One region of the Variovorax sp. GW460-12-1-14-LB1 genome, then DNA from elsewhere that is predicted to be linked to it. Evidence: riboswitches for the same ligand, from Rfam matches in the RefSeq annotation. Region 1 holds a riboswitch; the other holds the start of a gene.

The links. Region 1 has a riboswitch for cobalamin ahead of AC07Y4_RS06665 (TonB-dependent receptor domain-containing protein). Riboswitches for the same ligand answer to the same signal wherever they lie in the genome.
Region 2: another riboswitch for cobalamin. It lies ahead of AC07Y4_RS14900 (TonB-dependent receptor); the one in region 1 lies ahead of AC07Y4_RS06665 (TonB-dependent receptor domain-containing protein).

Annotation. Positions count from the first base shown of each region.
Region 1 is NZ_JBWKYF010000008.1:125,290-140,262, forward strand. Features, by position in the region: gene AC07Y4_RS06615 (Bug family tripartite tricarboxylate transporter substrate binding protein) at 1-526, shown strand, start outside; gene AC07Y4_RS06620 (enoyl-CoA hydratase/isomerase family protein) at 523-1,305, shown strand; gene AC07Y4_RS06625 (malonate--CoA ligase) at 1,333-2,877, shown strand; gene AC07Y4_RS06630 (phenylacetaldoxime dehydratase family protein) at 2,899-3,963, opposite strand; gene AC07Y4_RS06635 (carbon-nitrogen hydrolase family protein) at 3,984-4,988, opposite strand; gene AC07Y4_RS06640 (AraC-like ligand-binding domain-containing protein) at 5,168-6,133, shown strand; gene AC07Y4_RS06645 (universal stress protein) at 6,179-6,604, opposite strand; gene AC07Y4_RS06650 (sulfite exporter TauE/SafE family protein) at 6,678-7,505, opposite strand; gene AC07Y4_RS06655 (cell division protein ZapA) at 7,798-8,133, opposite strand; gene AC07Y4_RS06660 (hypothetical protein) at 8,130-8,357, opposite strand; cobalamin riboswitch at 8,756-8,995, shown strand; gene AC07Y4_RS06665 (TonB-dependent receptor domain-containing protein) at 9,068-11,020, shown strand; gene AC07Y4_RS06670 (cobyrinic acid a,c-diamide synthase CobB) at 11,005-12,402, shown strand; gene AC07Y4_RS06675 (bifunctional adenosylcobinamide kinase/adenosylcobinamide-phosphate guanylyltransferase) at 12,389-12,970, shown strand; gene AC07Y4_RS06680 (ABC transporter substrate-binding protein) at 12,967-13,848, shown strand; gene AC07Y4_RS06685 (FecCD family ABC transporter permease) at 13,854-14,864, shown strand; gene AC07Y4_RS06690 (ABC transporter ATP-binding protein) at 14,861-14,973, shown strand, end outside.
Region 2 is NZ_JBWKYF010000025.1:9,388-24,360, reverse strand. Features, by position in the region: gene AC07Y4_RS14950 (GNAT family N-acetyltransferase) at 1-38, opposite strand, end outside; gene AC07Y4_RS14945 (CinA family protein) at 35-559, opposite strand; gene AC07Y4_RS14940 (DJ-1/PfpI family protein) at 632-1,279, opposite strand; gene phbB (acetoacetyl-CoA reductase) at 1,484-2,221, shown strand; gene AC07Y4_RS14930 (dicarboxylate/amino acid:cation symporter) at 2,378-3,721, shown strand; gene AC07Y4_RS14925 (tetratricopeptide repeat protein) at 3,779-4,378, opposite strand; gene katG (catalase/peroxidase HPI) at 4,484-6,742, opposite strand; gene AC07Y4_RS14915 (cation:proton antiporter domain-containing protein) at 6,926-8,629, shown strand; gene AC07Y4_RS14910 (hypothetical protein) at 8,634-9,041, opposite strand; gene AC07Y4_RS14905 (hypothetical protein) at 9,193-9,414, shown strand; cobalamin riboswitch at 9,496-9,778, shown strand; gene AC07Y4_RS14900 (TonB-dependent receptor) at 9,910-12,093, shown strand; gene AC07Y4_RS14895 (PepSY domain-containing protein) at 12,104-13,642, shown strand; gene AC07Y4_RS14890 (energy-coupling factor ABC transporter permease) at 13,716-14,393, shown strand; gene cobW (cobalamin biosynthesis protein CobW) at 14,508-14,973, shown strand, end outside.

The DNA of each region.
Region 1 (14,973 bases):
CCCCGGCAAGCTCAACTACGGCTCGGCCGGTTCGGGCACCTCGCACCACCTGGCGGGCGAGCTGTTCAAGCTGCAGACCGGCACCTTCATCACCCACATTCCGTACCGCGGCGCGGGCCCGGCGCTGTCCGACCTGATCGCGGGCAACGTCGACCTGATGTTCGACGGCCTGGGTTCCTCGGCACAGCACATCAAGGGCGGTCGCATCAAGGCGCTCATGGTGGCCGGCGCCAAGCGCAACCCCGCGTTCCCCGACGTGCCCTGCGCCGCCGAAGTCGGCCTGCCCGACTACACCGTCACCACCTGGTACGGCCTGTGGGCGCCCAAGGGCACGCCGGTCGAAGCGCAGACGCAGATCATCGACACGATGAAGAAGGCGCTGGGCACCGACGAGCTGAAGGCCATCTGGGCCCAGAACGGCTCCGAGATCCCGAACGTCACGACCGCCGCCTACGGCCGCTTCGTCAACGCCGAGATCAAGCGATGGGCGACCGTCGTGAAGGCCTCGGGCGCCAAGCTCGAATGACCGATCGGCAGGTCTCGCTGCGCCGCGAAGGCGCCGTGGCGCTCGTCACGCTGTCGAACCCGGGGCGTCTCAATGCGATGACGCGCGCCATGTGGCGCGCGTTGCGCGCGGTGTTCGACGACCTGCATGGCGACACCGTGCTGCGCTGCGTCGTCGTGCGCGGGGAGGGCGGTGCCTTCTGCGCGGGCGGCGACATCTCCGAGTACCCCTCGTTCCGTTTCGAGGAAGCGAGCCTGCGCGAATTCCACGAGAACGAAGTCTGGGCCGCGCTGCAGGCGATGCTCGACTGCCCGCTGCCGCTGGTGGCCCAGATCGAAGGCGCCTGCATGGGCGCCGGCGTCGAGATCGCCAGCTGCTGCGACATCCGCCTGGCCGGTGCGTCGGCGAAGTTCGGCGCGCCCATCGCGAAGCTGGGCTTTCCGATGGCGCCGCGCGAAGCCGCGCTCGTGCATGGCGCCATCGGCGACGTGCTGGCGCGCGACATGCTGCTGGCCGCCGGCGTGCATGGCGCGCAGCGGCTGTACGACGCCGGTTTTCTGCTGCACGTGCTGCCCGATGCCGAGGTGCCGGCCGCTGTGCAGGCGCATGCGGCGCGCATCGCGGCGCTGTCGCCGCAGGCCGCGCGCCTGCACAAGGCCACCTTTACCGCACTGAAGAGCGGCGGCGCGGCGGCGCAGCAGCTGCTGGCCACCGCGTATGACTATGCCGACAGCGCCGAGCACCGCGAGGGCATCGATGCCTTCCTGGGCAAGCGCCCTCCGAATTTCCGACCTTCCTGAGCCTGCCGTTCGATGATGACGAAGATGATGAAGACGAAGTCCTCCCCCAACGCCAACCTGTTCGCCGCCTTGCGCGCCGCCTTTCCTGCCGATCTCGACGCCATCGCGGTCGAGACCGAGAACGGCCTGCACTATTCGTGGCGCGACCTCGACCGCGCCAGCGCGATGATCGCCAACCTGCTCGACGGCCTGAAGCTCGAGAAGGGTGCGCGCGTCGCCGTGCAGGTCGAGAAATCGGTCGAAGCCATGCTGCTGTACCTCGCGACCCTGCGCGCGGGCTACGTGTTCCTGCCGCTCAACACGGCCTACCAGAGCGCCGAGATCGAGTACTTCATCGGCAACGCCGAGCCCGCCGTGGTCGTGTGCACCGGCCGCAACGCGGCCTGGGTGCGTCCCATCGCCGAGGCGGCCGGCACGCGCCACGTGTTCACGCTGGACGACGACCGCACCGGCACGCTGCTCGACGCCGCGGCGCGCTGCAGCGACCGCCACACCGTGGCCATCAAGAAGCCCGACGACCTCGCCGCCATCCTGTACACCAGCGGCACCACCGGCCGAAGCAAGGGCGCGATGCTCACGCACCGCAACCTGCTGTCGAACGCCGAAGTGCTCAAGGACTACTGGGGCTGGACGAAGGGCGACGTGCTGATTCACGCGCTGCCGATCTTCCACGTGCACGGCCTGTTCGTGGCACTGCACGGTGCACTGCTCAACGGCAGCAAGATCCTGTGGTTCTCGAAGTTCGACCCCAAGCGCATCGTCGCCAAGCTGCCCGAGGCCACCGTGTTCATGGGCGTGCCCACGCTCTACGTGCGCCTGCTGGCGGAGCCGGGCCTCACGCGCGAGGCGGTGCGCACCATGCGCCTGTTCGTCGCGGGCTCGGCGCCGCTGCTCATCGAAACGTTTGACGAATGGCGCGAGCGCACCGGCCACACCATCCTCGAGCGCTACGGCATGAGCGAGACCGCCATGCTCACGTCCAACCCGTATGACGCCAAGAAGGGCGAGCGCCGCGGCGGCACCGTCGGCTTCGCGCTGCCCGGCGTGCAGCTGCGCGTGCGCGACGACGAGGGCAAGGACCTGCCGATCGACGAGATCGGCGGCATCCAGGTGAAGGGCCCCAACGTGTTCGCCGGCTACTGGCGCATGCCCGAGAAGACGAAGGAAGAGTTCACCGCCGACGGCTTCTTCAAGACCGGCGACGTGGGCAAGATCGATGCGCGCGGCTACATCACCATCGTCGGGCGCAGCAAGGACCTGATCATCAGCGGCGGCTACAACGTCTACCCGGCCGAGATCGAGGGCTACATCAACGAGATGCCCGGCGTGGCCGAAAGCGCCGTCATCGGCGTGCCGCACCCCGACTTCGGCGAGGTGGGCGTGGCCATCGTGATCCCCAAGGGCGGCGCCACGATCGACGCCGACGCCATCGTGGCCGAGCTCAAGGCCAAGCTGGCGAACTTCAAGATCCCCAAGCGCTGCTTCGTCGTGCCGGAACTGCCGCGCAACACGATGGGCAAGGTGCAGAAGGCGTTGCTGCGCGCGGAGCACAAGGGGCTGTTCGCCGCCTGAGCCCCGCTGCGCGCCCGGGCTTCAGGCGGCGGGTGCGAGCCCGTTCATCAGCCCGCTGCGCGCGTGGCAGTTGATGTACTCGTAGCTTTGCTCGTCGGCCTTCAGCGCCGACACCTCGTGGTACAGGCGCAGGCGCAGCTCGAAGTTCAGCGCCTGCACGTAGCGCATGAAGCTGCCGAAGATCGCGACGTGTGTCGGGTGCGACTCGGCCCAGCGTTCCATGTCGGCCAGCGAGCGCCAGTAGCTCAGGCCGAAGGATTTCTGCAGCGGTGCGCCGTGCGCGTCGAGGTGGTGCATGAAGCGGTTGCTGTAGCAACCGATGGGCAGGCCCTGGTCGCGCAGAAAGTCCATGCCTTCGCGCAGCACCGGGGCCATGTCTTCCAGGTAGAGCCCGCGTTCCTGGCCGGTGGTCTCGGTCCATTCCTGGCCCGAACGGATCATCGCGAGGTGCGTGTGGCCCGCGATGCGCACGCGCTGGCCTGACGCAGGCGTGCCGGCGATCACCGCGCGCGTGCCCGAAGGCGCGAGCGCGTCGGCCTGCGCGAGCGGGAGTCGATCGCGCATCGACCCCCAGTAGCCGTGCTCCTGCAGTTCGCCGCTCACACCGCCCATCACCACGCCGATGCCCTCGAGGCGGTCGGGCGTGCTGAACAGGGTCTCGAAGTGCACAGCACGCGGGGATGCGATTTCGCGGAAGTAGCCGAGGCCTTCATGCAAGCGCTCGTCGGCGTTCCACCAGGCCTCGATGGCGGGCGTGGCACACCAGCGCGCGAACGCCGCCGCATCGCGCCAGTAGGCGATGGCGATCAGGTTGTCGTACCCGTCGGCGTCGACGCAATGGGCCAGGTCGTGGTGACCGGGGCCGTCGGGCAGGGCGAAGTCGCGGGCGATCTTCAGGAGCGCGGCGCAGGCCCGGCCCTGCATCGCCGGGCCGCGCGATTGCACGCCGAAGTAGCCCATCACGACCTGGGTCGTCGTCACGGGCGCGCGCGCCGACCAACCGGGGTAGGGTGGCGTGTGATCGTCTGCCACGCGGCGCTCGCGGGTGCGCGGGCAGCGCAGGTGCTCGGGGATGGCCGATTCCATGGTGCGGCTCCGTGGTCGGCTCAGGCCACGACCGGCTCGGGCACGCTGCCCTCGGGCTCCGGCGTGAGCTGCACCACCACGGGTGTGCGCCGCGTCTTGTTCAGCAGCAGCTGCGTGACGTCGGGCCGCGAATAGTGGCCGCTCGGATCGGCCGCCGCCTTGGCGAGCGCGATCATGCCGAGGTCGATGTCGGCGATCACCAGGCCTTCGGCGTCCTCGGCCAGCGGCGTGCCCAGCGGCGAGCCGTCCGGGCCATAGATGCGCGCATGTCCGCCGCCGACGCCCAGCATCTGCCGCTTGCCGTCGTCGGTGCACATCAGCTCGCTCATCGCCTTCGACACCGTGGCGCAGGGCGCGATGACGAAGCAGCCGCCCTCGACCGCATACACCTGGCTCGCGGCGTTGTTGACCTCATGGCCCAGCGCGTAGGCCGCGCCGCGGTAGAGCGAGAAGCTCGGCCACGCGCCGCAGTGGATCTGCTCGTTCTGCGCATACATCGCGTACTTGCTCAGCGGCTGCAGGTGCTCCCAGCAGCACAGCGAGCCGATGTTGCCCAGCGGCGTCTCGACCACGTGCAGGTCGGCGCCGTCGCCTTCGCCGAACACGGTGCGTTCCACGTGCGTGGGCTTGAGCTTGCGGCGCGTCTGCACGGTGCGGCCCTGGTCGTCGATCAGCGCCTGCGCGATGTACAGGCTGCCCGCCGCTTTCTCGCTGTAACCGAGCGAGAGCCAGATCTTGTGCTGGCGCGCCGCCGCCTGCAGGCGTTCGAACTCGGGCGAGCCGATGACCAGCGAGTTGTCGTGGTAGCGCTGCACGAACTGCATGCCCCAGGCCGGCGAATCGAGCCAGACCCACCACGGGTAGCCCGGCACCCAGGTCTCGGGAAAGGCGATGAGCTGCACGCCCTGTTTCGCGGCCTGCGCCATGAGGTCGATGGTCTTGTCGATGGTGGCGTCGAGGTCGAGGAAAACAGGCGCGGCCTGCACGGCGGCGACGCGGAGCTTGGGGTGGACGGTGGTCGGCATGGGGTGTTCTCCAGGGGACGATGAACGTAACGAAATCCCCACTGTGCGCACCGGGTTTGCGCGGTGGCATGCGGGTTGCATGAAGCGTAAATTCGCGCCGCCGGAACGCCTTGACCCGGATTGGCGGCGTTCTTGTTCCAGCGTTGCATGTGCCTTGCGAAGGCCTTCCGAGGACCCCGATGACCCCCTTGCTCAGCACCGATGCCGTCCCGCGCGACCAGCGGCTCGCGTACTGGACCGACATGATCTGCAACGTCTACGTGCAGCTCGAATGCGACGCGGTGCGCACCGGCGACGGCGGCGACTTCGAGGGCAGCATCCGCCAGCACGCACTGCCCGGCCTCGGCATGTCGGTCGTGACCTCGCGGGCGCAGAAGGTGATGCGCACGCCGGGCCACATCGCGGCGTCGAGCGACGACTGTTTTCTCGTGAGCATCCAGGCGCGCGGGCAGGGCGTGGTGCGCCAGGACGGGCGCGACGCGGTGCTCGGCGCCGGCGACTTCGCGCTGTACGACAGCACGCGGCCTTACCAGCTGCTGTTCGACCAGCCCTTCGAGCAGATCGTGCTCAAGCTGCCCGGCGAGCGGCTGCGCAGCGAACTGCGCGACACCGAAACGCTCACGGCCACCACCGTGTCAGGGCGCGAGGGCGCGGGGCACCTGCTGCTGGGCATGATCCGCACGCTGCGCGAGGACTTCGACGCGCTGCAGCCGGCCTCGGCGCTGGCGGTGGCCCATGGCGTGCAGAACATCCTCGTGGCCGGCCTGCAGACGTTGCCTGCGGCGCACGCACCGGCGCTCAGCAAGCTCACGGCGTACCACCTCGCGCGCGTGAAGCAGCGCATCGACGAGCAGCTGGCCGATCCGACGCTGTCGGTGGGCACGCTGGCGGCGCAGCTGGGCATGTCGGTGAGCCACATCCACCGCGTGTTCAAGAGCGAGCCGCTGACGCCCTCGCAGTACATCTGGGAGCGTCGGCTTGACGCATGCAGCCGCGACCTGCTGGAGCCGCGCCTGGCAGGGCGGCCGGTGGGAGAGATCGCGTACGGGAGGGGGTTCAACGACGCGGCGCATTTCAGCCGCGCGTTTCGCGAGCGCTTCGGATGTTCGCCGCGCGAATGGCGGCAGCAGCGCTCGCCGCAATGACCGCGGCCACGGCGCATCGGCCGTCGCCGGGGTTGTCGGGTCTTCTTACTGGACCAGCAGCACCGAGATGTCGGTCTCGGCCACGACCTTGGTCGCGACCGAGCCCATCAGCGCGCGGCCCAGGATGCCGTGGCCGTGCGTGCCCAGCACGATCAGCTCGGCCTTCGATTCGGTGGCCGACTTGAGGATTTCCTCGGCCGCGTGGCCGTGGCGCGCGTCGGCGGTGAAGTTGGCCACGCCTTTCTCGGCGAACCAGGCCTTCACCGGGTCGAGCACCTTGGCGTTTTCCTCGGCGTAGTACTCGGTGACGATTTCCTTGCTCAGGTGGCGCGCCACGTGGCCGGAGATGCCGGTGCAGACATTGACCACCACCAGCTCATGGCCGTCCACGAACATGGCGCGGTTGGCGAGCAGATAGTTGAGGGCCTTTTGCGTGTAGGCGCTGCCGTCGACTGCAATGAGGATTTTCATGGCTTTCCTTCTACGACTGTGAACAAGTGCCGCATAGGATGGCACAGGAAAGCCAGCGAGTGTTTGATATGCCTCAGCCCCGCAGGCCCTTCCAGAGCATGTAGGCGGCCAGCAGGTACAGGATGCTCGCGAACACGCGCTTGAGCTTCTTCACCGGCAGGCTGTGCGCGGCCTTGGCGCCCAACGGCGCGGTGAACACGCTGCAGGCCGCGATCACCACGAGCGCGGGCAGCCAGATGTAGCCGAAGGCGCCGGCCGGCAGGCCCTGCACCGACTGGCCGCTGAGCACGTAGCCCAGCACGTTGGCCACCGCAATGGGAAAGCCCAGCGCCGCGCTGGTCGCCACCGCGTTGTGGATCGCCACGTTGCACCAGGTCATGAACGGCACGCTGATGAAGCCGCCGCCCGCGCCCACCAGGCCCGAGATGAAGCCGATGATGCCGCCCGCCGCGAGCTGGCCCCCGGTGCCCGGCATCTGGCGCGTGGGCTTGGGTTTCTTGTCGAGGAACATCTGCGTGGCCGAGAAGCCCACGAACAGTGCGAAGAAGATGGCCAGCGCCGTGCCCTTGAGCAGCGCGAACACGCCCAGGCTGCCCGCGAGGCTGCCGATGACGATGCCGGGGGCCAGGCGCTGCACGATGTCCCAGCGCACCGCGCCGCGCTTGTGGTGCGCGCGCACGCTGGACACCGACGTGAAGATGATCGTCGCCATCGAGGTCGCGATCGCCATCTTCACCGCCAGGTCGGCCGGCACGCCGCGCTGGCCCATGATGATCGTGATGAACGGCACCATCAGCATGCCGCCGCCGATGCCCAGCAGGCCGGCGAGGAAACCGGTGCCCAGGCCGAGCGCGGCGAGTTCGGCGATCAGGAGCGGGTCGAGCAGGGCAGCGAGGTTCACGGGAGGATGGGGAAAGAACGAGCGGCTGAAAAAGCAACGGCCCCGTGCGGTGAAGCAGGGGGCCGTGGCAGGAAAAGGTGTCTGCAGATGGTGTGCCGGACCCGCATCCTGAACCAGGGTTCAGGTGGGCGAGGGCAGCAGGACTTCGGGTTCATCTGACGCGAGATGATCACGCCCGTCAAGCGATGTACCAAGCCCGGCTCCGGAGAGCATTGGAACAAGGAAATATTAAGCCCGACACGTCTGCAGACAAAACGGATTTTACGCCCCGGATGTGCCGGGCCGCGTGCCCTCAGAGCAAATGTCCATCGCCCGCCAGGGCCTGATCGAGTCTCTGAATGAGCTGGGCGGCCTTCGGGTCGGTGTCGGCGGAGCTTTCTTCCGTGCTGCTGGCAGCGACAGGGGCCGGTGCCGCGGCAGCAGCGGCCTGCTGGGCCGCGAGATCGAAAGCCAGGTTCAGCGAGGCGAGCACGGCGATGCGGTCGCGTGCCTTCACCTTGCCCGCGTCGCGGATCTTGCACATGGCCGCGTCCACGCGGTCGACGGCCTCGCGCAGTTGCGCTTCGCCGCCGTCGGGACAGCCGAGCAAGTAGCTCTGGCCCATGATCTGTACTTCAATCTGCTTCATGCGTGATGGGAATCTTCGGAAGGGGGTTCGGCCGGCAGCCGTTCGAGCAGGGCATCGAGGCGGGTGCGGGCCGCGGCGAGCCGCGACTTCAGGCCGTCGCGTTCACGCGTGAGCGCATCGACCTGTTCCTGCAGCAGCGCGTTGGTGCGCTGCACCTCTTCGTGACGCACGAGCAGGCGTTCCACACGCTCGGCGATCTGGTCGATGGGGCTGGAGGCGGGCATGGTTGGCGATTGTAGTTTCCCGGGAATTCGGAACATCCGGCGCACCGCGCGGGGCGCGCACCGGACGTGGCCGAGATTCTGGGGCCTGCGCCGTCCGTGATCAAACCCGGTGTGGCGTGTGCGCCCCGTGGGCTAGGGTGAGTCGGCATTCAGACGGGGCCGCGTTGGCCCGCCTTGCACCCGGATGCGCGAAGGGCGGCGCAGGCCAGAGTCATCTCTGGTCAAGCCGGCCGACAAAGCAGGCGGGTGCAAGGCGGGCCAACCCGAAGGGAAGGACGAATACCGGGCGCATTGCGGCGTTGCGCTTCGCTTGCGTAGCCAAGCTACGCGGCGCTCACCGCGCCTTGCACTGCACCCGGTATTCGTCCTTCGCGGCCCCGTCTGAATGCCGATTCACCCTAAAATCTCGCCCGTTGGTGCTCGCGGCGTGGTTCGCACGGCGCAGTTCAACGGGAAGCAGGAGTGGACGCCCCCCGGGGCCGAAGCCGCCTGCGCTGCCCCCGCAACGGTCAAGCAGACGACGCCGCAACGCGTCACCCCTTTCCATCCAGCCACTGGGCGCCCTGAAACAGGTGCCTGGGAAGGCGGCAAAGGGTCGATCTGCCAGCCCGGATACCGGCCAACAAGGCGGCTGCCGCATCGGCAGCCATGACGCCCATGGCGCCGGCGGGGAAGCCGGCCAGGGCATAGAAGTTCGTTCGGTTCACCCCATGATTTCCTGTGTTTCCCTCTCCAGCGGCCGCGCCAGCGTGCGCCGCAACCGTCCCGCGTGCCTGCCGCTGACGCTCGCCCTGGCCTCGGCCTTCGGCGGCCTGGCCCTGGTGCCGCTGGCCGCGCAGGCGCAAGCCGCCGCAGCAGCACCTGCCACGCTCGACGAGACCGTCGTCACCGCCAACCGCACGCCGCAGGCGCTGTCGGACCTGGTGGGCGATGTCTCCATCATCGACCGCAAGACCATCGAGCGCAGCGGCGCCACCGGCGTGGCCGACGTGCTGGCGCGCCTGCCCGGCATGGAGATCTCGCGCAGCGGCGGCGTGGGCAACGCCACCAGCGTGTTCATCCGCGGCGCCGAATCGCGCTTCACCGCGGTCTACCTCGATGGCGTGCGCATCGATTCGCAATCGACCGGCGGTGCCGGCTGGGAAGGCATTCCGCTCGCGCAGATCGACCGCATCGAAGTGCTGCGCGGCCCGGCCGCCGCGGTGTACGGCTCGGACGCCGTGGGCGGCGTGATCCAGCTCTTCACCAAGCGCGGCGAGGAGGGCGTGTCGCCCTACGCCGGCATCGGCTTCGGCAGCCACGGCCTGCGCCGGATCGAAGGCGGCGTGAGCGGCAAGTCGGGCCTGCTCGACTACTCGTTCGGCGTCGCGCATGAGGAAAGCAAGGGCTTCAACATCCAGCCGATCGCCAAGCGCACGCCCTCGAAAGACGGCTTCACCAACCCCGACCGCGACGGCTACCGCAGCACCTCGGGCAACCTGAAGCTGGGTTTCCAGATCACGCCCGACCAGCGCATCGACGCCACCTTGCTCACCAGCAACACCGAAGCGGCCTACGACCCGTCGGTGAGCTTTCGCACCAAGCCGCCGATCACCTTCCGCAACGACGTGTCGACCAACGAACTGCGCACCGCCGGCCTGACCTGGTCGGCCAAGTGGAACGACATCTACAGCACCCGCCTGCAGGTGACCGATTCGCAGACCGTCTACAAGACCCAGCCCTCGTTCTACCGCACCGAAACCCGCCTGCGCGGCTACCTGTTCCAGAACGAATTCCGCTTCGGCGCGCACCTGGTGACCGCCACGCTCGAGCGCCGCGAAGACGCGCTCGAAAACGCGCCCACCACCTCGGCCAAGCTGTTCTCGCGCGACCGCTCGCAGAACGCCGCCGCACTGGGCTACGGCTACGTGAAGGGCCCGCATTCGCTGCAGCTACATGTGCGCCATGACGACGACAGCGAGTTCGGCGGCAAGACCACCGGCAGCGCCGCCTACGGCTACGCCATCACGCCGAGCCTGCGCGCCACCGTGTCGGCCGGCACCGCATTCCGCGCGCCCACGCTGTACCAGCGCTTCAGCGAGTACGGCCTGGCGAGCCTGCAACCCGAATCGAGCCGCAACGTCGAGCTGGGCCTGCAGTACACGGCCGGCGCCACGCAGGCCGGCATCGTGCTGTACCGCAACCGGGTGCAGAACCTCATCGTGTTCGACGGCAGCGCCAAGGGTTGCCAGTCGTCGTTCGGCTGCTACGCCAGCACGGCGCGTGCGCGCTACCAGGGCGTGACGCTCACGGGCGGCCACCGCATCGGCGACGTCACGCTGCGCGCCTCGCTCGACTACCAGGACCCGCGCGACCTCGCCACCGACCACCTGCTGGCACGCCGTGCCCGGGCCCACGGCACGCTGGGCGCCGACTGGCGCATCGCCGGCTGGACGCTGGGCGCCGAGCTCCAAAGCTCGGGCAAGCGCTACGACGACGCGGCCAACACCGTCAAGCTCGGCGGCTACACGCTGCTCAACCTGTCGGCCAGCAAGCAGATCATGCGCGACCTGAACCTGGTGGCGCGCGTGGACAATGTGGGCGACAAGGACTACCAGTTCGCACGGCTCTACGCCACCGGGGGCCGCACCGCGTACGTCGGACTCAAGTGGACTCCGCAGTAAACACCCGTCGCTCCTCGCCCGGCGCAGCCGTCACCTGCGCCGCGGTGCTCGTGGCCGCGCCGGCCTCGGGGCAGGGCAAGACCACGGTCGCGGCCGCGCTCGCGCGGCTGCACGTGCGCCAGGGCCGCCGCGTGCGGGCCTTCAAGTGCGGTCCCGACTTCCTCGATCCCCACTGGCTCGCGCTGGCCACCGGCGCGCCGGTGCATTCGCTCGACCTGTGGATGACCGGCGAGGCCGACTGCCGCGCGCGCCTGCATGCCGCCGCGAGCGAGGCCGACCTGGTGATCGTCGAAGGCGTGATGGGCCTGTTCGACGGCACGCCCAGCGCGGCCGAGCTGGCCGAGCGCCTGGGCCTGCCGGTGCTGGCCGTGATCGATGCGCAGGCCATGACCGGCACCTTCGGCGCGCTGGCCTACGGCCTGCAGAACTTCCGCCCGGGCCTGCCCTGGGCCGGCGTGCTGGCCAACCGCGTGGCCGGCGAGCGCCACGCCGACATGCTGAAGGACGCCTTGCGCGAGCCCGACGACTGGCTCGGTGCCTTGCCGCGCAGCGCCGATTTCGCGCTGCCCGAACGCCACCTGGGACTGGTCGGCGCTGCCGAACTCGGCGACGCGATGGTGCGGCTCGACGCCGCGGCCGACGTGCTCGCCGCCACGCCGCTGGGTCAGCGCACGCCCGGGCAGCTGCCGCAGGTGCGCTTCGAGCCCGCGCCGACGGCGCCCATCGCGCCGCTGCTGGCCGGACGCACCATCGCCATCGCGCGCGACACGGCGTTCTCGTTCATCTACCCGGCCAACCTCGAGGTGCTCGAAGCCCTCGGCGCGCGGCTCGCGTTCTTCTCGCCGCTGGCCGACGAACCGCTGCCACCCTGCGACGCCGCCTGGCTGCCCGGCGGCTACCCCGAGCTGCATGCGGCCGTGCTCTCGGCCAGCGGCCGGCTGCGGCTCTCGCTCGCCAACCACGTCACGGCCGGCAAGCCGATCTGGGCCGAATGCGGCGGCATGATGGCGCTGTTCGACGAACTCGCCACGCGCGACGACGCCGAGCCGACCGACGTGCACCGCCTCTGGGGCGTGCTGCCGGGGCGGGCCGTCATGCAGAAGCGGCTGGCCGGCCTGGGCCCGCAGCAACTCGACCTGGGCGCGCATGCCTTGCGCGGCCACACCTTCCACTACTCGCGCTGCGAGACGCCGATCGCGCCTGCCGCGCGCACCGTCGGCACGCGCGGCGGCGAGGCGCTGTACGTGCACGGCCCCGTGCGCGCGAGCTACTTCCATGCGTGGTTCGCGTCCAGCCCGGAAGCGACCGCGCGGCTCTTCAGCGCCATGCCCCTCGAACTCGACAGCCACGCTGCACAGGCGCCCCCCGATGCCCCTCACTGAGCACGAATTCATCCTCGGCGGCCAGAAAAGCGGCAAGTCGCGCCGCGCCGAACAGCGCGCGGCCGACTGGCTGGCGTCCGGGCCCGCATCGCGCCGCGCGGTGCTGATCGCCACCGCGCAGGCCCACGACGACGAGATGCGCGAGCGCATCGCGCGCCACCAGGCCGACCGCGCCGAGCGCGTGCCCGGTCTGCAGACCCTCGAGGAGCCGATCGAGCTGGGGCGAGCCATCGTCACGCAGAGCGCGCCCGACACGCTCGTGGTGGTCGACTGCCTCACGCTGTGGCTCACCAACCTGCTGATGCCGCTGCGGACCGAAGGCGCCGCGGTGGTCACGCGCACGCCCTCGGCGCACGCCACGCTGCTGCTCATCGCGCTGCGCGAGGCGCGCGGGCCGGTGGTGCTGGTGGGTAACGAGATCGGCCTGGGCGTGATCCCGCTGGGCCGCGAGACCCGCGCTTTTGTCGACGTGCTCGGCCGGCTGAACCAGGACGTGGCGGCCGCCTGCCACCGCGCGACGCTGATGGTCGCCGGCCTGCCGCTGACGCTGAAGGCGCCCGGCGCATGAAGTTCGAATCCGTGAAGACCTGGCTGCGCGCGCTCTCGCTCGGCCTGGCGTTGGTGGTGTGCGCGCAGGCAGCGCAGGCCATCGATGTGGTCGACGAGCGCGGCGTCACCGTGCATCTGGCGCAACCGCCGCAGCGCATCGCCTCGCTGCTGCCGTCGCTGACCGAAGGCGTCTGCGCACTCGGCGCCTGCGACCGCCTGATCGGCGTCGACCGTTATTCCAACTCGCCCGCGCAGGTGCGCGCGCTGCCGCAGCTCGGCGGCGGGATCGACCCGAACGTCGAAGCCATCGTCGCGCTCAAGCCCGACGTGGTGCTGCTCGCCAGATCGTCGCGTGTCACGCAGCGGCTCGAGGCACTGGGCCTGAAGGTGATCGTGCTCGAACCCAAGAGCCACGCCGACGTGCGTCGTGTACTGGGCGCGCTCGACCAGGTGCTCGGCACGCAGGAGGCGCCCGCCGTGTGGCGCGCCATCGACGCGGCCGTGTCGGCCGCGGCGCAGTCGCTGCCCGCCAGCGCCAAGGGCCTGCGCGTGTACTTCGAGGTCAACACCGGCCCTTACGCGGCAGGCGACTCGTCCTTCATCGGCGAGACGCTCGCGCGCCTCGGCGTGAAGAACATCGTGCCGGCGTCGCTCGGCCCCTTTCCCAAGCTCAACCCCGAGTTCGTGGTGCGCGCGAACCCCGACCTCATCATGGTCAGCGTGCGCAGCGCGATGGGACTGGAGCAGCGACCCGGCTGGGGCGGCATCCGCGCGGTGCGCGAAGGCCGCGTGTGCCGCTTCGACGCCGAGCAGACCGACGTGGTCGTGCGCCCCGGCCCGCGCATGGACGAGGCCGCGCGCCTGATGGCGCAGTGCCTGGCGGACAAGGGGCGGTGAGCGGCATGCATTCCGCGCACCTGCGTCGCGTGCTGCTGCTCGGTGCCGGCCTGCTGGTGCTGGGCGCGGCGCTGCTGCTCTTCGGCCTGGGCATCGGCAGCACCGGTTTCCAGAGCCTGCTGTCCGCTCGGCACGACCCGGTGGCGCTGCAGATCGTGTGGGACATCCGCCTGCCGCGCACCCTCGGCGCGTGGCTCGCGGGCGCGCTGCTCGGGCTCGCGGGCGCGGTGGCGCAGGGTCTGTTCCGCAACCCGCTGGCCGATCCGTACCTGCTGGGCAGCGCCTCGGGCGCGTCGCTGGCCGTGGCGCTGGCGCTGATGCTGTTCGGCGGCTCCGTCACCAGCACGCAATGGGTGATGCGCCTGGGGCTCACCGGCGCGGCCTTCGTCGGCGCGGTGGCCGCGGTGCTGCTCACGCTCACGCTGGCGCGCGGCGTGCAGCAGACCCTGCGGCTGCTGCTGGCGGGCGTGATCGTGGGCGTGGTGCTGGGCGCCGCCAAGGACCTCATCACCATCGCCTCGGCCGACATCCTGCAGGCGCTGCAGGGCTTCGTCCTCGGCAGCACCGGGCTGGTCGGCTGGGCCGCCTGCGCCGTGATGGCGGCGGTCGGCGCGGCCTGCCTGCTGCTGGCCTGGGCGCTCGCGCCGGTGCTCGACGGGCTCGCGCTTGGCGAGGCCACGGCGCGCAGCCTCGGGTTGCCGCTGGGCGCCATGCGCGCCGCGCTGGTGGCGGTGCTGGCGCTGGCGACCGGCGCCGCCGTCGCGCAGACCGGCCTCATTGCTTTCGTCGGCCTGGCCGCGCCGCACCTGGTGCGCTCGGTGGTCAAGACCACGCACGCGCGGCTGATCGTGCTGTCGGCGTTGATGGGCGGGCTGCTGCTGATGGCGGCCGACCTGCTGGCGCGCTGGCTGATTGCGCCGCAGGAGCTGCCAGTGGGCGTGCTCACGGCCGTGCTCGGCGGCAGCTACCTGCTGTGGCTGATGCACCGGCGCGGCGCGAAGGGAGGCGGCCTATGAGCCGCACGCCATCCGCCGCGCTCGAAGCGCACGGCCTCAGCGCCACGCTCGGGTCGGTCGAGGTGCTGCACGGCATCGACCTGTCGCTCGCGGCCGGCCGCTGGACCAG
Region 2 (14,973 bases), on a different contig from region 1:
TCTTCTTCGGAGGCGGTCGAAATCACTGTTTCGGTCATGCGTCGCCGTTCGCCAGCAAGGTCTCCTCGAACAACTTCAGCAACAGCCGCGCGAACACATCCATGTTCCATGGCCGGTCGGTCGCGCCGGTCTCGATCGTGCGGCTGACCACGAGACCGTCCGCGCCGGTCACGGCGATGCAGACATGCCCGGGCGCATCGCCGTACGGGCTGCCCGACGGTCCCGCCGCGCCGCTCTCGCAGATGCCCCACTTCGAACGATGGGCGTCGCGGATGCGGCCCGAGATGAAGCGCGCGTAGGGCTCGGTCTCGCCGCGCATGTCGCCCATGTCCTCGGGCGTGAGGCCGAGCAGGGCCTTGCCGGCGCGGCGCGAATAGATGACCGCGCCGCCCAGGAAGTAGGCCGAGGCGCCCGGCAGCGCGAGCAGGGCGGCCGAGACCAGGCCGCCGGCCGACGATTCGGCGACCGCCACCGTCTGGCGCCGCTCGCGCAGCGTCGCCCCCACGCGGGCGGCGAGCACGGAAAGCGGTTCGAGGTCGGTGAGGTCGGGCGCGGACATGGAGGTCGAAAGAAGTAAGAAAGAAGAAATGACCGACCGTTCGATCGATCAAACAAACAAGCGAAAGAACGATCAGGCTGTGCCCGCACGCGACCCCGGTCGTCGCACATACGACGGCGCGCGCTCGTGGCTCGAGGTGTGGCCGTACACCGTGTCGGCCGGGTAGTACTCGGCCTGCAGCTGCACCTTGGCCGCGGCTTCCTCGCCCGCCACATGGGCGATGAAGGCGAGCATCAGGTCGGTGCCGGCCGACACGCCGGCCGAGGTCCAGACGTGGCCGTCCTGCACGAAGCGTTGCTCCACCACCTTCACGTCGCCGAGCGCGCGCAGGCGGTCGAGCGATCCCCAGTGCGTGGTCGCGGTGCGGCCCGAGAGCAGGCCGGCCGCATGCAGCACGAAGGCGCCGGTGCACACCGACAGCAGCGCCTTGCAGCCGGGCGCCTGCGCGGCCAGGAACTGCACCATGGCGGGGTTGTCGACCTCGCGCCGCGTGCCCATGCCGCCGGGCACGAGCAGAAAGTCGAGCGGCGGGCAGTCGGCGAACGACACATGCGGGTTGATCGACAGCCCCTTGGCGCAGACGACCGGGCCATGCGTTTGCGCTACCACGAGGCAGTTGGCGGGGCCGCCGGCCAGCTTGCTCCACATGGTGAGCATTTCCCGGGGACCGACGAAATCGAGCTCCTCGACCTCGGGGAAGACGACGATTGCGAAATTCATGCGTGCGAACTCCTGGTGGGGTGGCCGGCAGGGGCCCTGTCACGGGCGCGAAGCCGCAAGCATATAGAGTGCCGCCGAGGTGATGTCCGTGACAGCTGGTTGCAAGCTTGGCTCAGTGTTCTCCCTCAGAGTTGTGTGGCCTGAAAATGGCTAGAGTGAAGGCGGCCGTTCAGGCTTTTTGCTAGCTTCAATCAAGGAAATCTCATGAGCAAGAAAGTTGCATATGTCACCGGAGGCATGGGTGGCATCGGAACAGCCATCTGCCAGCGTCTCTACAAAGACGGGTTCACCGTGGTCGCAGGTTGCGGCCCCACGCGGGACTACGCCAAGTGGCTGGCCGAACAGAAAGCCGAAGGCTTCGAGTTCCACGCGTCGGTCGGCAATGTCGGCGACTGGCAATCCACCGTCGAAGCCTTCTCCGCCGCCAAGGCGGCCCACGGGGCGATTGACGTGCTCGTCAACAACGCCGGCATCACGCGGGACCGCATGTTCCTCAAGATGACGCCCGAGGACTGGAGCGCGGTGATCGAAACCAACCTCAACAGCATGTTCAACGTCACCAAGCAGGTGGTGGGCGACATGGTCGAAAAGGGCTGGGGCCGCATCATCAACATCAGCTCGGTCAACGGCGCCAAGGGCCAGGCCGGCCAGACCAACTACTCGGCGGCCAAGGCCGGCATGCACGGCTTCACGATGGCGCTGGCGCAGGAGCTGGCCAACAAGGGCGTCACCGTGAACACGGTGAGCCCGGGCTACATCGGCACCGACATGGTCAAGGCCATCCGCCAGGAAGTGCTCGACAAGATCGTGGCCACGATCCCGGTCAAGCGCCTGGGCGAGCCGAGCGAAATCGCTTCCATCATCGCGTGGCTCGCCACCGACGAAGGCGGCTACAGCACCGGGGCCGACTTCTCGGTCAACGGCGGCCTCCACATGCACTGAGCATGCGCGCCACGCCCTGAAAACAAAAACCCGCTTCGGCGGGTTTTTTCATTTGGGCCGAAACGACCCCCACAGGACACACGACTTCAACCATCGAAAGCAACCCGACACGAACCCTTTCTTCTGCGTTTTCCTTCATCTTTTCAGGAGGCAGTCATGGCACATACAACAAGCACAGTACCCAGGAAGCTCCCCCTTTACCGTTCCCTGTACGTGCAGGTGATCACCGCGGTGATCGTCGGCGTGCTGCTGGGGTACTTCTACCCCTCGCTCGGAGAGTCGATGAAGCCCTTGGGCGACGGCTTCATCAAGCTCATCAAGATGATCATCGCGCCGATCATCTTCTGCACGGTGGTGGTCGGCATCGCCGGCATGGAAGACATGAAGAAGGTCGGCAAGACCGGCGGGCTGGCGCTTTTGTACTTCGAGATCGTGAGCAGCATCGCGCTGGTGGTCGGCCTCGTGCTGGTGAACCTGCTCAAGCCGGGCGCGGGCATGAACATCGACGCGTCCACGCTCGACACCAAGGCCATCGCGGCCTACACCGGCCCCGGCAAGATGACCGGCACGGTCGACTTTCTGCTCAACGTGATTCCCTCCACCGTGGTCGATGCCTTCGCCAAGGGCGAGATCCTGCAGGTGCTGCTCATCGCGGTGCTGTTCGGCTTTGCGCTGCACCGCTTCGGCGGGCGCGGCACGCTGGTGTTCGACGTGATCGAGAAGGGCTCGCACGTGCTGTTCGTGATCGTCAACTACATCATGAAGCTCGCGCCCATCGGCGCCTTCGGCGCGATGGCCTTCACCATCGGCAAGTACGGGCTGGGCAGCCTGCTGTCGCTGGGCAAGCTCATGGGCACCTTCTACCTGACCTGCCTGCTGTTCATCTTCGTGGTGCTGGGGCTCATTGCGCGCTTTCACGGCTTCAGCATCTGGAAGTTCATCAAGTACATCAAGGAAGAGCTGCTGATCGTGCTGGGCACCTCGTCCAGCGAATCGGTGCTGCCGCGCATGATGGAGAAGATGGAGAACCTGGGCGCCCACAAGACCTGCGTGGGGCTGGTGATTCCCACGGGTTACTCGTTCAACCTGGACGGCACCTCGATCTACCTGACGATGGCGGCGGTGTTCATCGCGCAGGCCACCAACACGCCGATGACGCTCACGCAGGAGATCACGCTGCTGGCCGTGCTGCTGCTCACCTCGAAGGGGGCGGCCGGTGTCACGGGCAGCGGCTTCATCGTGCTGGCGGCCACGCTGTCGGCGGTGGGGCATGTGCCGGTGGCGGGGCTGGCGCTCATCCTGGGCATCGACCGCTTCATGTCGGAGGCGCGCGCGCTCACCAACCTGATCGGCAACGGCGTGGCCACCATCGTGGTCGCCAAGTGGACCAACGAACTGGACACCGAGCGGCTGCAGGCCGGGCTCAACAACGAGAGCTGGGTCGAGTCGCAGGAGCCCGAGGAGCTGGTGAACGCGCGCGAATCGAAGATGGCGCAGTAGCCGGGGCAGGGCGCCGGCCTGCGCGTTTGGGTGCGGTGCGGCGCGTTTCGGTGCGCGTCAGTGCACCAGGGCCACCGCGAGCAGCGGCTGCGCCCTGGCATCGAGCTCGCGTTCGTACAGCGGGGCGGCCTTGGCGTAGGCGCCCTGGGCGCGATGGGCCGCGGCCAGGTTCTGCCGGCTGTACAGCACGGCGTGTGCGTCGGGGCGCCGCTGCTTCTCGTGGATCGCCAGGGCGCGTTCGTACAGCGCAATGGCCTGGTCGAAGGCCTCGCGGCGGTAGTGCAGGCCGGCCAGCGCGCTCAGCGTGAACGCCACCCGCGGGCTGTCCGGCCCGGCGGTCTTTTCCTGGATGGCGAGCGCGGCCGTGTACGACTGCGCGGCCCGGGTCAGCTGCCCCTGCCGCTGGTGGACATGGGCCAGCAGCACGAGGCTGAGGGCCGCGTCGGCGGACTCGGGCCCGCCTGTGCGTTGCGCCGTCTGTAGCACCTGCTGCGCCAGCTCGAGCGTGCCGACGTCGTAGCAGTTGGCGTTGATGCGTTGCACGAGTTCCTGGCGCAGCACGCGCCATTCGGGGTTGCCGTCCTGCGCGTACAGCGCGCCGAACTGCGAGGCCGCCAGGACGACGCCGGCGGCAAGCCATGCCTTCGCGAATTTCATGGGGCCGAATCTAGTGGCCCGGCCCGAAAAACGAATACCTCGTTCATGGGAGTCCGCGCCCGCGGGGGGGGGGCCCCGGGGCGCGGACGGCGCTGGCGCCCCGCCTCAGGCGAGATCGAAGCGGTCCAGGTTCATCACCTTGGTCCAGGCGGCCACGAAGTCGTCGATGAACTTCTGCTGGCTGTCGGAAGCGCCATAGACCTCGGCGATGGCGCGCAGCTGCGCGTTGGAGCCGAACACCAGGTCGACGCGCGTGCCGGTCCACTTGAGCGTGCCGGTCTTGCGGTCGCGGCCTTCGTACTCTTCCTTGGCGTCCGACACCGCCTTCCACTCCGTGCCCATGTCGAGCAGGTTGACGAAGTAGTCGTTGCTCAGCGTGCCGGGCGTCTTCGTGAAGACGCCGTGGCGCGTCTGGCCGACGTTGGTGTCGAGCACGCGCAGGCCGCCGACCAGCACCGTCATCTCGGGCGCCGTGAGCGTGAGCAGCTGCGCCTTGTCGATCAGCAGTGCTTCGCCGGGCACGCTGTAGCGGCCCTTCAGGTAGTTGCGGAAGCCGTCGGCCGCGGGCTCCAGGGGCTCGAACGAGGGCACGTCGGTCTGCTCTTGCGAGGCGTCGGCGCGACCCGGCGAGAAGGGCACCTTCACTTCACGCCCGCCATTGCGCGCGGCCTGCTCCACGCCCGCCCCACCGGCCAGCACGATCAGGTCGGCCAGCGAGATCTTCTTGCCGCCGGTCTGCGCCGCGTTGAACTCGCTCTGAATGCCTTCGAGCACCTTCAGCACTTGGGCCAGCTGCGCGGGCTGGTTGACGGCCCAGTCCTTCTGCGGTGCCAGCCGCACGCGGGCGCCGTTGGCACCGCCGCGCATGTCGGAGCCGCGGAAGGTGGAGGCCGAGGCCCACGCCGTCGACACCAGCTGCGCGGGCGTGAGGCCCGAGGCCAGCACCTTCTTCGTCAGCGCCGCGACGTCGTTGGCGTCGACCAGCGGGTGGTCGACGGCCGGGATCGGGTCTTGCCAGATCAGCTCTTCGGCCGGCACCTCGGGCCCGAGGTAGCGGGCGCGCGGGCCCATGTCGCGGTGCGTGAGCTTGAACCAGGCGCGCGCGAAGGCGTCGGCGAGCTGGTCGGGGTTGGCCAGGAAGCGGCGCGAGATCTTTTCGTAGGCCGGGTCCAGGCGCAGCGACAGGTCGGTGGTGAGCATGGTCGGCGCGTGGCGCTTGGCGGCGTCGTGCGCGTCGGGGATGGTGCCGGCACCGGCGCCGCCCTTGGCCACCCACTGGTGCGCGCCGGCGGGGCTCTTGGTCAGCTCCCATTCGTAGCCGAACAGGTTCTCGAAGAAGTTGTTGCTCCACTTCGTGGGCGTGGTGGTCCACGTCACTTCGAGGCCGCTGGTGATGGTGTCGCCACCCTTGCCGGTACCGAAGCTGTTCTTCCAGCCGAAGCCCTGGTCTTCGAGGCCGGCGGCTTCGGGTTCCTTGCCGACGTTCGAGGCCGGCCCCGCGCCGTGGGTCTTGCCGAAGGTGTGGCCGCCGGCGATGAGCGCCACGGTTTCCTCGTCGTTCATGGCCATGCGGGCGAAGGTGTCGCGGATGTCGTGGGCCGCGGCGATCGGGTCGGGGTTGCCGTCCGGGCCTTCGGGGTTCACGTAGATCAGGCCCATCTGCACGGCGCCCAGCGGGTTCTCGAGGTTGCGGCTGTGCGGCACCTTGCTGTCGTCGTCCTTCACGAGCACGCCGCGGTCTTTCTCGACGCCGGGCGAGCCCTGTGCGTAGCGCACGTCGCCGCCCAGCCAGGTCTTCTCGCGGCCCCAGTACACGTCCTGGTCGGGCTCCCACACGTCGGGGCGGCCACCGCCGAAGCCGAAGGTCTTGAAGCCCATGGTCTCGAGCGCGACGTTGCCGGTGAGGATCAGCAGGTCGGCCCAGGAAATCTTCTGGCCGTACTTCTGCTTGATCGGCCACAGCAGGCGGCGCGCCTTGTCCAGGCTCACGTTGTCGGGCCAGCTGTTGAGCGGCGCGAAGCGCTGCTGCCCTCGGCCCGCGCCGCCACGGCCGTCACCGATGCGGTAGGTGCCGGCGCTGTGCCAGGCCATGCGGATGAAGAGCGGGCCGTAGTGGCCGAAGTCGGCCGGCCACCAGTCTTGCGAGTCGGTCATCAGCGCGGCGAGGTCTTTCTTCACCGCGGCGAGGTCCAGGCTCTGGAAGGCCTTGGCGTAGTCGAAACCGGCGCCCAGGGGATCGGATTTGGAGGAGTGCTGGTGCAGCAGGTCCAGGCGCAGCTGCTCGGGCCACCAGTCGCGGTTCGTGGTGCCGGCGCCGGTGGCCTGGCTGAACGGGCACTTCGCTTCGGTTTTCTCGTTGCTCATGGGGAGGCTCCTGTTGTTGGGGGGACGGGGGGACCGCTCAAATTCTGGATGAGAAAGGTGTCGATGCGAATAGAAGTGCTTTATGCCTACGATAGTTCGCGTCGCTTCCGTAGGGGTGTAGACGCAGGCCCGTAGAAGCCTGCGGGCTTCAAAGGTTGGGGGCCGTTCCTGCAAAATGGACCGATGCCCCACAGCGTCTCCCTCATCAATACGATTGCCGCCGGCCTGGGGTTGGCGCTGGTGTTCGGCTTTCTCGCGGCGCGGCTGCGATTGCCGGCGCTGGTGGGGTACCTCCTGGCGGGCGTGATCATCGGCCCGTTCACGCCCGGCTTCGTGGCCGACGCGGGCATTGCCGCGCAGCTGGCCGAGATCGGCGTGATGCTGCTGATGTTCGGCGTGGGCCTGCACTTTTCGCTGGCCGACCTGCTCGCGGTGCGCAAGATCGCGCTGCCCGGCGCCATCGCGCAGATCGCGGTCGCCACGCTGCTCGGCGGCGGCCTCGCCATGTGGTGGGGCTGGAGCTGGGGCACGGCGCTGGTGTTCGGGCTGGCGCTGTCGGTGGCGAGCACGGTGGTGCTGCTGCGTGCGCTCGAGAGCCTGGGCATCCTCGATTCCTTCACCGGCCGCATCGCGGTGGGCTGGCTGGTGGTCGAAGACCTCGCGATGGTGCTGGTGCTCGTGCTGCTGCCGCCGCTGGCGGGCGCGCTGGGCAGCACCAAGGTCGACACCAGCGGCGACCCCGTCTGGCAGACGCTGGGCCTCACGCTGCTGCAGGTCGGCGGCTTCGTCGTGCTGATGCTGGTGGTGGGGCGGCGCGTGTTCCCGTGGATCCTCTGGCAGGTCACGCGCACCGGTTCGCGCGAGCTGTTCACGCTGTGCGTGGTGGCGGCGGCCGTGAGCATCGCCTTCGCCTCGGCGGCGCTGTTCGGCGTGTCGTTCGCACTGGGCGCCTTCTTCGCCGGCATGGTGATGCGCGAGTCGCAGTTCAGCCACCGCGCGGCGCAGGAGTCGCTGCCGCTGCGCGATGCGTTTGCCGTGCTGTTCTTCGTGTCGGTCGGCATGCTGTTCGACCCCTCGGTGCTGCTGGAGCGCCCGCTGCAGGTGCTGGCCGTGGTGCTGGTGATCGTGCTGGGCAAGTCGCTCGCGGCCTGTGCGCTGGTGCTGGTGTTCCGCTACCCGCTCGCCACCGCGCTCACGGTGAGCGCGAGCCTGGCGCAGATCGGCGAGTTCTCGTTCATCCTGGCCGGGCTGGGCGTGTCGCTCGGCCTGCTGCCGGTGGAAGGGCAGAGCCTGGTGCTGGCGGGCGCGCTGATCTCCATCGCCACCAACCCGCTGTGGTTCAGCCTCATCGCACCGCTGCAGAAATGGCTGCACGCGCATTCGAAGTTCGCACGCGAACTCGACGCGCGCAGCGACCCGCTGGCCGAACTGCCCATGACCACCGAGGCCAAGTACCTGTCGCGCCAGGTGGTGCTGGTCGGCTACGGCCGGGTGGGCCGGCGCATCGCCGCCGAGCTCGAGACGAACGACATCCCCTACGTGGTGGCCGAGCAGAACCGCGAGCTGGTCGAGAAGCTGCGCGAGGCCGGCATCCCCGCCGTGTGGGGCGACGCGGCCGACCCGGCGGTGCTGATCCAGGCGCATGTGGCACGCGCCCGCGTGCTCGTGGTGGCCACGCCCGACGCCATGAACGTGCGCCAGATGATCGAAACCGCGCGCACGCTGAACCCCACCATCCAGACCGTGGTGCGCAGCCACAACGAGCAGGAAGCCCGCCTGCTGGCCGCCGAAACCGACGCGAAGGTGTTCCTGGGCGAACAGGAACTCGCCCAGGCCATGGCCCGCGATGTGGTGCAGCGCGCCGCCGCGATGGCGGTGCCAGCTTGACGATTCAAAGGTCCTCGATCACCAGCGTGCGATAGCGCTCGGCGATCGAGTAGGGCACGGTACGCACCAGTTCCATCACGCGCTCGGTGATGGCGCCGTCCTTGGTGCGGATCAGCAGGCCCGTGTGGCCTTCGTGGGCCAGCTGGATGAAGGCGCGCACCGTGTCGCCGTCGGTGCCGGCGGAGGGCAGGGGACTGTGCGAGGCGTGCACGGTCGGCGCGATTTCCGCCAGGACGGTTTCGGCCGGTATCAGGTAGACCTCGTCGCCGCTCACGATGCCTTTCGCGATCAGCCCGTGGCCGATGCGGCTGGCGTCTTCGACGCTCGGAAACATCACCAGGGAGTAACCGGTCGGGTAGAACGCGCCACCGAAGGCGGCGCGCATGTTGGGTTCAAGCGTGAAATGTTTCATGCTGACTCCTTGTTCTGATGCAACTCCCCACCCCTAACATTAGGCCGCGCGGCGTCCATGCACTGTAGGAGAAGCCCTAGTACTGACAACCGCGCCGGCCCCTTGCCCGTTCAAAGGCGGGTTCATTCCCTGTTTCATTTCTCTGACCGTCATGCCTTCGCCGAGAGACATCGCACTCACCGTCCACGAACTGGAAGAAGGGGAGTTCTACTGGGTGCTGATGGAGGCCGTGGACGGCTCGCCCGGCGACTCCACCCATGTGTACGTGCCGCTCGAAGCCGCCCACGAGCCCTACGCCACGTATTCGAATGCACTGGTGGCCGGCGTGGCGGTGCTGCGGCGGCTGTTCGGGCCCGACGGCAAGCCCGTCTGACGGGGCCCGCAAGGGCGCCGCCGCAGGGCGCTCCCTATAATCCCGGCGGTTGGAAACATTGGTTCACACCGGTGTCGTCCAACACCCCACGGTTCGAAGGTGCCCTGCACGACCAGTCACAGGATTGGCGGCGGGGTTAAACGGGAAGCAGGTGCGAGGCGTCGTTTTTTCGAACGACCCTTCCATTCCTGCGCTGCCCCCGCAACGGTCAGCGGACATCGACACCCTCAGGCCCCGGCGATTCTTCGCCCGGGCAGCCACTGCGCTTCGGCGTGGGAAGGCGAGGGCTTCGGCGCCGAGGTGCATGCATTGCACCCCGACGCACTCCGCGAGCCCGGATACCGGCCTTCGCAACCGCCTTCGGATGCTGCGGGAGTGCGTGTCCGGGCCTGCCGCTTTTCCCTCGCGCGAAACGGCACCGCCCCTCGTCTCTTCTCCCTCGGCGTCCGCGATCGGTCAGGAGCCTGCGGGGACGCGGGCCACAGGAGAAGTCGGATGAATCGCATTGCATCGCCACCGCGCGATCGCTCGGGCCCACCCCTGCAGCGGGCGCGCCTTTCGGGTCTTTCAGGTCTTTCGCTGGGGCTCGGCCTCGCTTGCGGGCCCGCCCTGGCCCAATCGGGCGACACACCCGGTCGCCCCAGCCTCACGCCCGTGCAGGTCGAAGCCAGCCGCCACACGCCGCTGGCCCTGGACGAACCCACGCAGACCGGCAGCCGCCTGGGCCTCACGCCGCTCGAAACGCCCGCCAGCATCGAGGTGCTCACCGGCGACGCGATCCGCGCGCGCGGCGACGTGTCGGTGGTCGAGGCCGCGAGCCGCGCCACCGGCATCACGGGGTCGCCCGCGCCGGGCAACGGCGGCTCGTCGCTGTCGGCGCGCGGCTTCAACGGCCACGGCTCGGTGATGCAGCTGTACGACGGCACGCGCCTGTACGTGGGCGCGGGCACCGTCACCTTCCCGTTCGACACCTGGTCGACCGACCGCATCGAGGTGCTGCGCGGCGCCGCCTCGGTGATGTTCGGCGAGGGCGCCATCGGCGGCGCGATCAACGTGGTGCCCAAGAAGCCCACGCGCGGCCCGGTGCAGAACGAAGCGCTCGTGACCGTGGGCTCCGACGCCACGCGCCAGGTCGCCTTCGGCAGCGGCGGGGCGATCAACGACATGCTCTCGTACCGCTTCGACATCAGCCACCGCAAGACCGACGGCTTCATGCGGCGCGGCGAGGCCGAGAGCCTGGCGGTGGGCGGCGCGGTGCGGCTCGATGTGTCGCCACGGCTGCAGTTCACGCTCTCGCACGACGAGGGCCGCCAGACGCCGCAGCGCTATTTCGGCGTGCCGCTCGTCAACGGCCGCCTGAGCAGCCTGAACCGCGAACAGAACTACAACCTCGACGACGCCGAGGTCAAGTACCGCGACCGCTGGACCCGCCTCGATGCGCAGTGGACGCCCAACGACGCCGTCACCGTGCGCAACCAGCTCTATCGCCTGGACAGCAAGCGCCACTGGCGCGACAGCGAAACCTACACCTACAGCGCCATCACGAACCGCGTGACGCGCGGCGACTACCTGGAGATCGGCCACGACCAGGAGCAGATCGGCAACCGCACCGACGCCACCTTCAAGCACGCGCTGTTCGGCCTGAAGAACCAGGTGCTGGTGGGCTTCGACGCCAACCGCATCGACTTCCTGAATTCGAGCGACACGCCCTACGGCGGGCGCTCGGTGGTCGACGCCTTCGTCTTCAACCCCGGCACCTACGCTTCGCCCACGCCCTACCTGCCGCGCTACAAGACGAAGACCAGCACCTACGCCTTCTTCGCCGAAGACAAGCTGGCCTTCAACGAACACTGGTCGGTGGTCGGCAGCCTGCGCTGGGACCGCGCGAAGATCGTGCGCACCGATCCGCAGAACCGCGCCCCGCGCCTGGACAAGACCTTCGAGTACGCCACGGGTCGCCTCGGCGTGGTCTACGCGCCCGACGCCGCGCAGTCGTTCTATGCGCAGGTGGCGCGCGCGGCCGATCCGCTCACCGGGCTCATCAGCACGTCCGCCACGCAGGTGCCGTTCGAGCTCAGCGTGGGCAAGCAGGTCGAGGTGGGCTACAAGCGCCAGCTGGCCGAGGGCCGCGGCGCCTGGAGCGTGGCGGCCTACCGCATCGAGAAGACCAAGCTGCTGTCGCGCGACGCGAACGACCCGACCGTCGTGCAGCAGATCGGCAAGCAGTCGTCCGAAGGCATCGAGGCCACGCTCGACCTGGCGTTGACCTCCACGCTGCGCCTCGAGGCCAACGCCGCGCGGCTGCGTGCGCGCTACGACGACTTCAATGAAGCGGTCGGCAAGTCGCTGGTCTCGCGCGCGGGCAACACGCCGGCCGGCGTGCCCCAGGTGGCGGCCAACCTGTGGCTGCACTGGCGCTTCCTGCCGCAGTGGGAGGCCGAGCTCGGCGTGCGCCACGTCGGCGCGCGGCAGGTCGATGCGGCCAACACGCGCCGCATCGGCTCCTACACCGTGGCCGACGCGGGCGTGAGCTGGCAGGCGAACCCGTCGCTCAAGCTCGCGCTGCGCGCCTTCAACCTGGCCGACCGCAGGTACCCGGTCTCGTTCTCGAACGGCGGCAACCAGTGGCTGCTGGGCCGTCCGCGCTCGTTCGAGCTGTCGGCGTTCGTGACCTTCTGAGCATGGCCGCATGAGCACCGCATGGCAACGCGCATGGCCCCCGCTTCGGCGGGCGCTGTACTGGACGCACCGATGGCTGGGCATCGGCGGCTGCCTGCTGTTCGTCATGTGGTTCGTCTCGGGCGTGGTCATGATGTACGTGGGGTACCCGAACCTCACGGACGAAGAGCGGCTCGCGGGGCTCGGCCCGGTGCGTTTCGCGCAGGCGGTGGTCACGCCGTCTGCCGCGTTCGAGGCGCTGCCGCCAGCGGTGCGCACGCAGCCGCCCCGGCGCATGGCGCTGGAGATGCAGGCCGGCACCGACGCGCAGCCCGTGTGGCGCATCGTCGATGCACGCGGCGGGCGGCATGCCGTGTCCGCGCGCGATGGCCGTGTGCTCGGGCCGGTCGATGCGGCGCAGGCCGAGGCCATCGCCCGCGACTTCTCCGCACAGCCCGGCGCACGATGGGCCGAGACGCTGGAGCGCGACCAGTGGACCGTGCCGCAGGGCCTGAACCCGCTGCGCCCGCTGCACCGTATCGAAACCGGCGACGTGGCGGGCACCGAGCTGTACGTGTCCTCGCGCACCGGCGAGGTGGTGCGCGACACCACGCGCGCCGAGCGCTTCTGGAACTGGCTGGGCGCCGTGCCGCACTGGATCTACTTCACGCCGCTACGCGCCGACCCGCCGCTGTGGCACGACGTGGTCGTGTGGCTGTCGGCCGCGTGCATCGTCTCGACCGTGACGGGCATCGTCATCGGCATCCTGCGCCTTCGACTGCGGCGGCGCTTTCGCAGCGGCGCGGTCACGCCGTACACCGGCTGGATGGCCTGGCACCACATCGCCGGGCTCATCGGCGGCTTCTTCGTGCTGACCTGGATCGTGAGCGGCTGGCTCTCGATGAACCCGAACGGGTGGTTTCAGCGCGCACCGGCCGATGCGGCCGCGATGGCGCGCTACACGGGCACCGGCGTGTCGCCGTTCCCCTGGCCACCGACCGTGGTGCCGGCAGGCGAGGGCGCTGCCGCACCGCGTGAGGCGCTGCTGATGTGGTTCGACGGGAAGCCGCTGCTGCAACTGCGTGATGCGCAGGCCCGCGTGCAGGTGGTCGATGCAGCGACCGGCGCGCCGGTCGTCATCGCTCGCGACGACATCGAACGCGCCGCCGTACGCCTGCGCCCCGGTGCCGCGATCACGCAGGCCACCTTGCAGACGCAGGAAGACTTCCACTGGTACGGCCACCACCGCACGCGCGTGCTGCCCGTGTGGCGGCTCGAATTCGACGACGCCGCGCGCAGCTGGCTCTACATCGACCCGACGAGCGGCCAGGTGGCCGGCAGCAACGACCGCAACGCGCGGCTGCGGCGCTGGCTCTTCAACGCCGCGCACAGCCTCGACTTTCCCTGGCTCATCCAGTACCGGCCGGCCTGGGACCTGGTGGTGTGGTTCCTGTCGGTCATCGGCGTCGTCGCTTCGGCGAGCGGCGTGGTGATCGGCTGGCGACGGCTGCGGCGCAAGCCACAGCCTTCGCCTGTTCAGCGGGGGCTGCAAGGCTCCCGGGTTTCATGACGGGGACTTGCGCAAGCCAGTCCATCCCCCAACAATCAACTTTCGCACTTCGGTGCATTTCAGGAGGTGCGCGATGCACATCGAACCCGGACTCGTCGACGGATCCAAGATCTTCCTCAGCTATGCCACGGGGGCGGCTGCACTGGCTTACACAGGCAAGGTCGCCTTCGACACCTTGCGCAAGGACGGCCCCATCGGCCTGCTGCTGCGCTCGGTCTTCACTGTGATGCTCGTGTTCTGCTTCTTCGAGGTGTTCCCGCACCATCCCGTGGGCGTGTCCGAGGTCCACCTGATCCTGGGCACCACGCTGATGCTCCTCTTCGGGCTCGCGCCCGCGGCCATCGGCCTGGCCGGCGGCTTGCTCATCCAGAGCCTGTTCTTCGCACCGCCCGACCTGCCGCAGTACGGCATGAACGTCACGACCTTGCTGGTGCCGCTGTTCGCGACCGCCGCGCTGGCCCGCCGCATCATTCCCGCGAACATGGCCTACGTGGACATCAGCTACCAGCAGGCTTTCAAGCTGTCGGTGGCCTACCAGGGCGGCATCGTGGTGTGGGTCGGCTTCTGGGCGCTCTACGGCCGCGGCACGGGCCTCGAGAACCTCAGCCAGATCGCCAGCTTCGGCGCGGCCTACATGACCGTCGTGCTGGTCGAGCCGCTGGTCGACCTGGGCGTGCTGGCCGCGGCCAAGGCCTGGCGCCGCCTGCAGGGCACGGCCCTGGTCGAGCGCCGCCTGTACAGCGCCGTCTGATTCGCGCCGGCTGCCCCTCGTTGAAGAGGGCGTGCCGTTCGCCGGCGCGTGCGCCACGCACGCGCCGCGCGCCCGATTCCCCGTGCGCCTTGCGCGCCTGAAAGCATTCACTCCATGACACAAAGCAACGCCAAGATCCCCGTCACCATCGTCACGGGCTTCCTCGGCAGCGGCAAGACCACGCTGCTGCGCCACATCCTCGGCAACGCCGAGGGCCGCCGCATCGCGGTGGTGGTCAACGAGTTCGGCGAACTCGGCATCGACGGCGACATCCTGCGCGGTTGCGGCATCGGCTGCGACGATGAAGGCAACGAGCGTGAAGGTGCGCTGTACGAACTCGCCAACGGCTGTGTCTGCTGCACCGTGCAGGAAGAGTTCCTGCCCGTGATGCTGCAGCTGGCCGAGCGGCGCGACCAGATCGACGCCGTGCTCATCGAGACCTCGGGCCTGGCGCTGCCCAAGCCGCTGGTGCAGGCCTTCCAGTGGCCCGACATCGCGAACATCTTCACCGTCGATTCGGTGGTCACCGTGGTCGACGGCCCCGCCGCCGCCTCGGGCCAGTTCGCCGCGAATCCCGCGC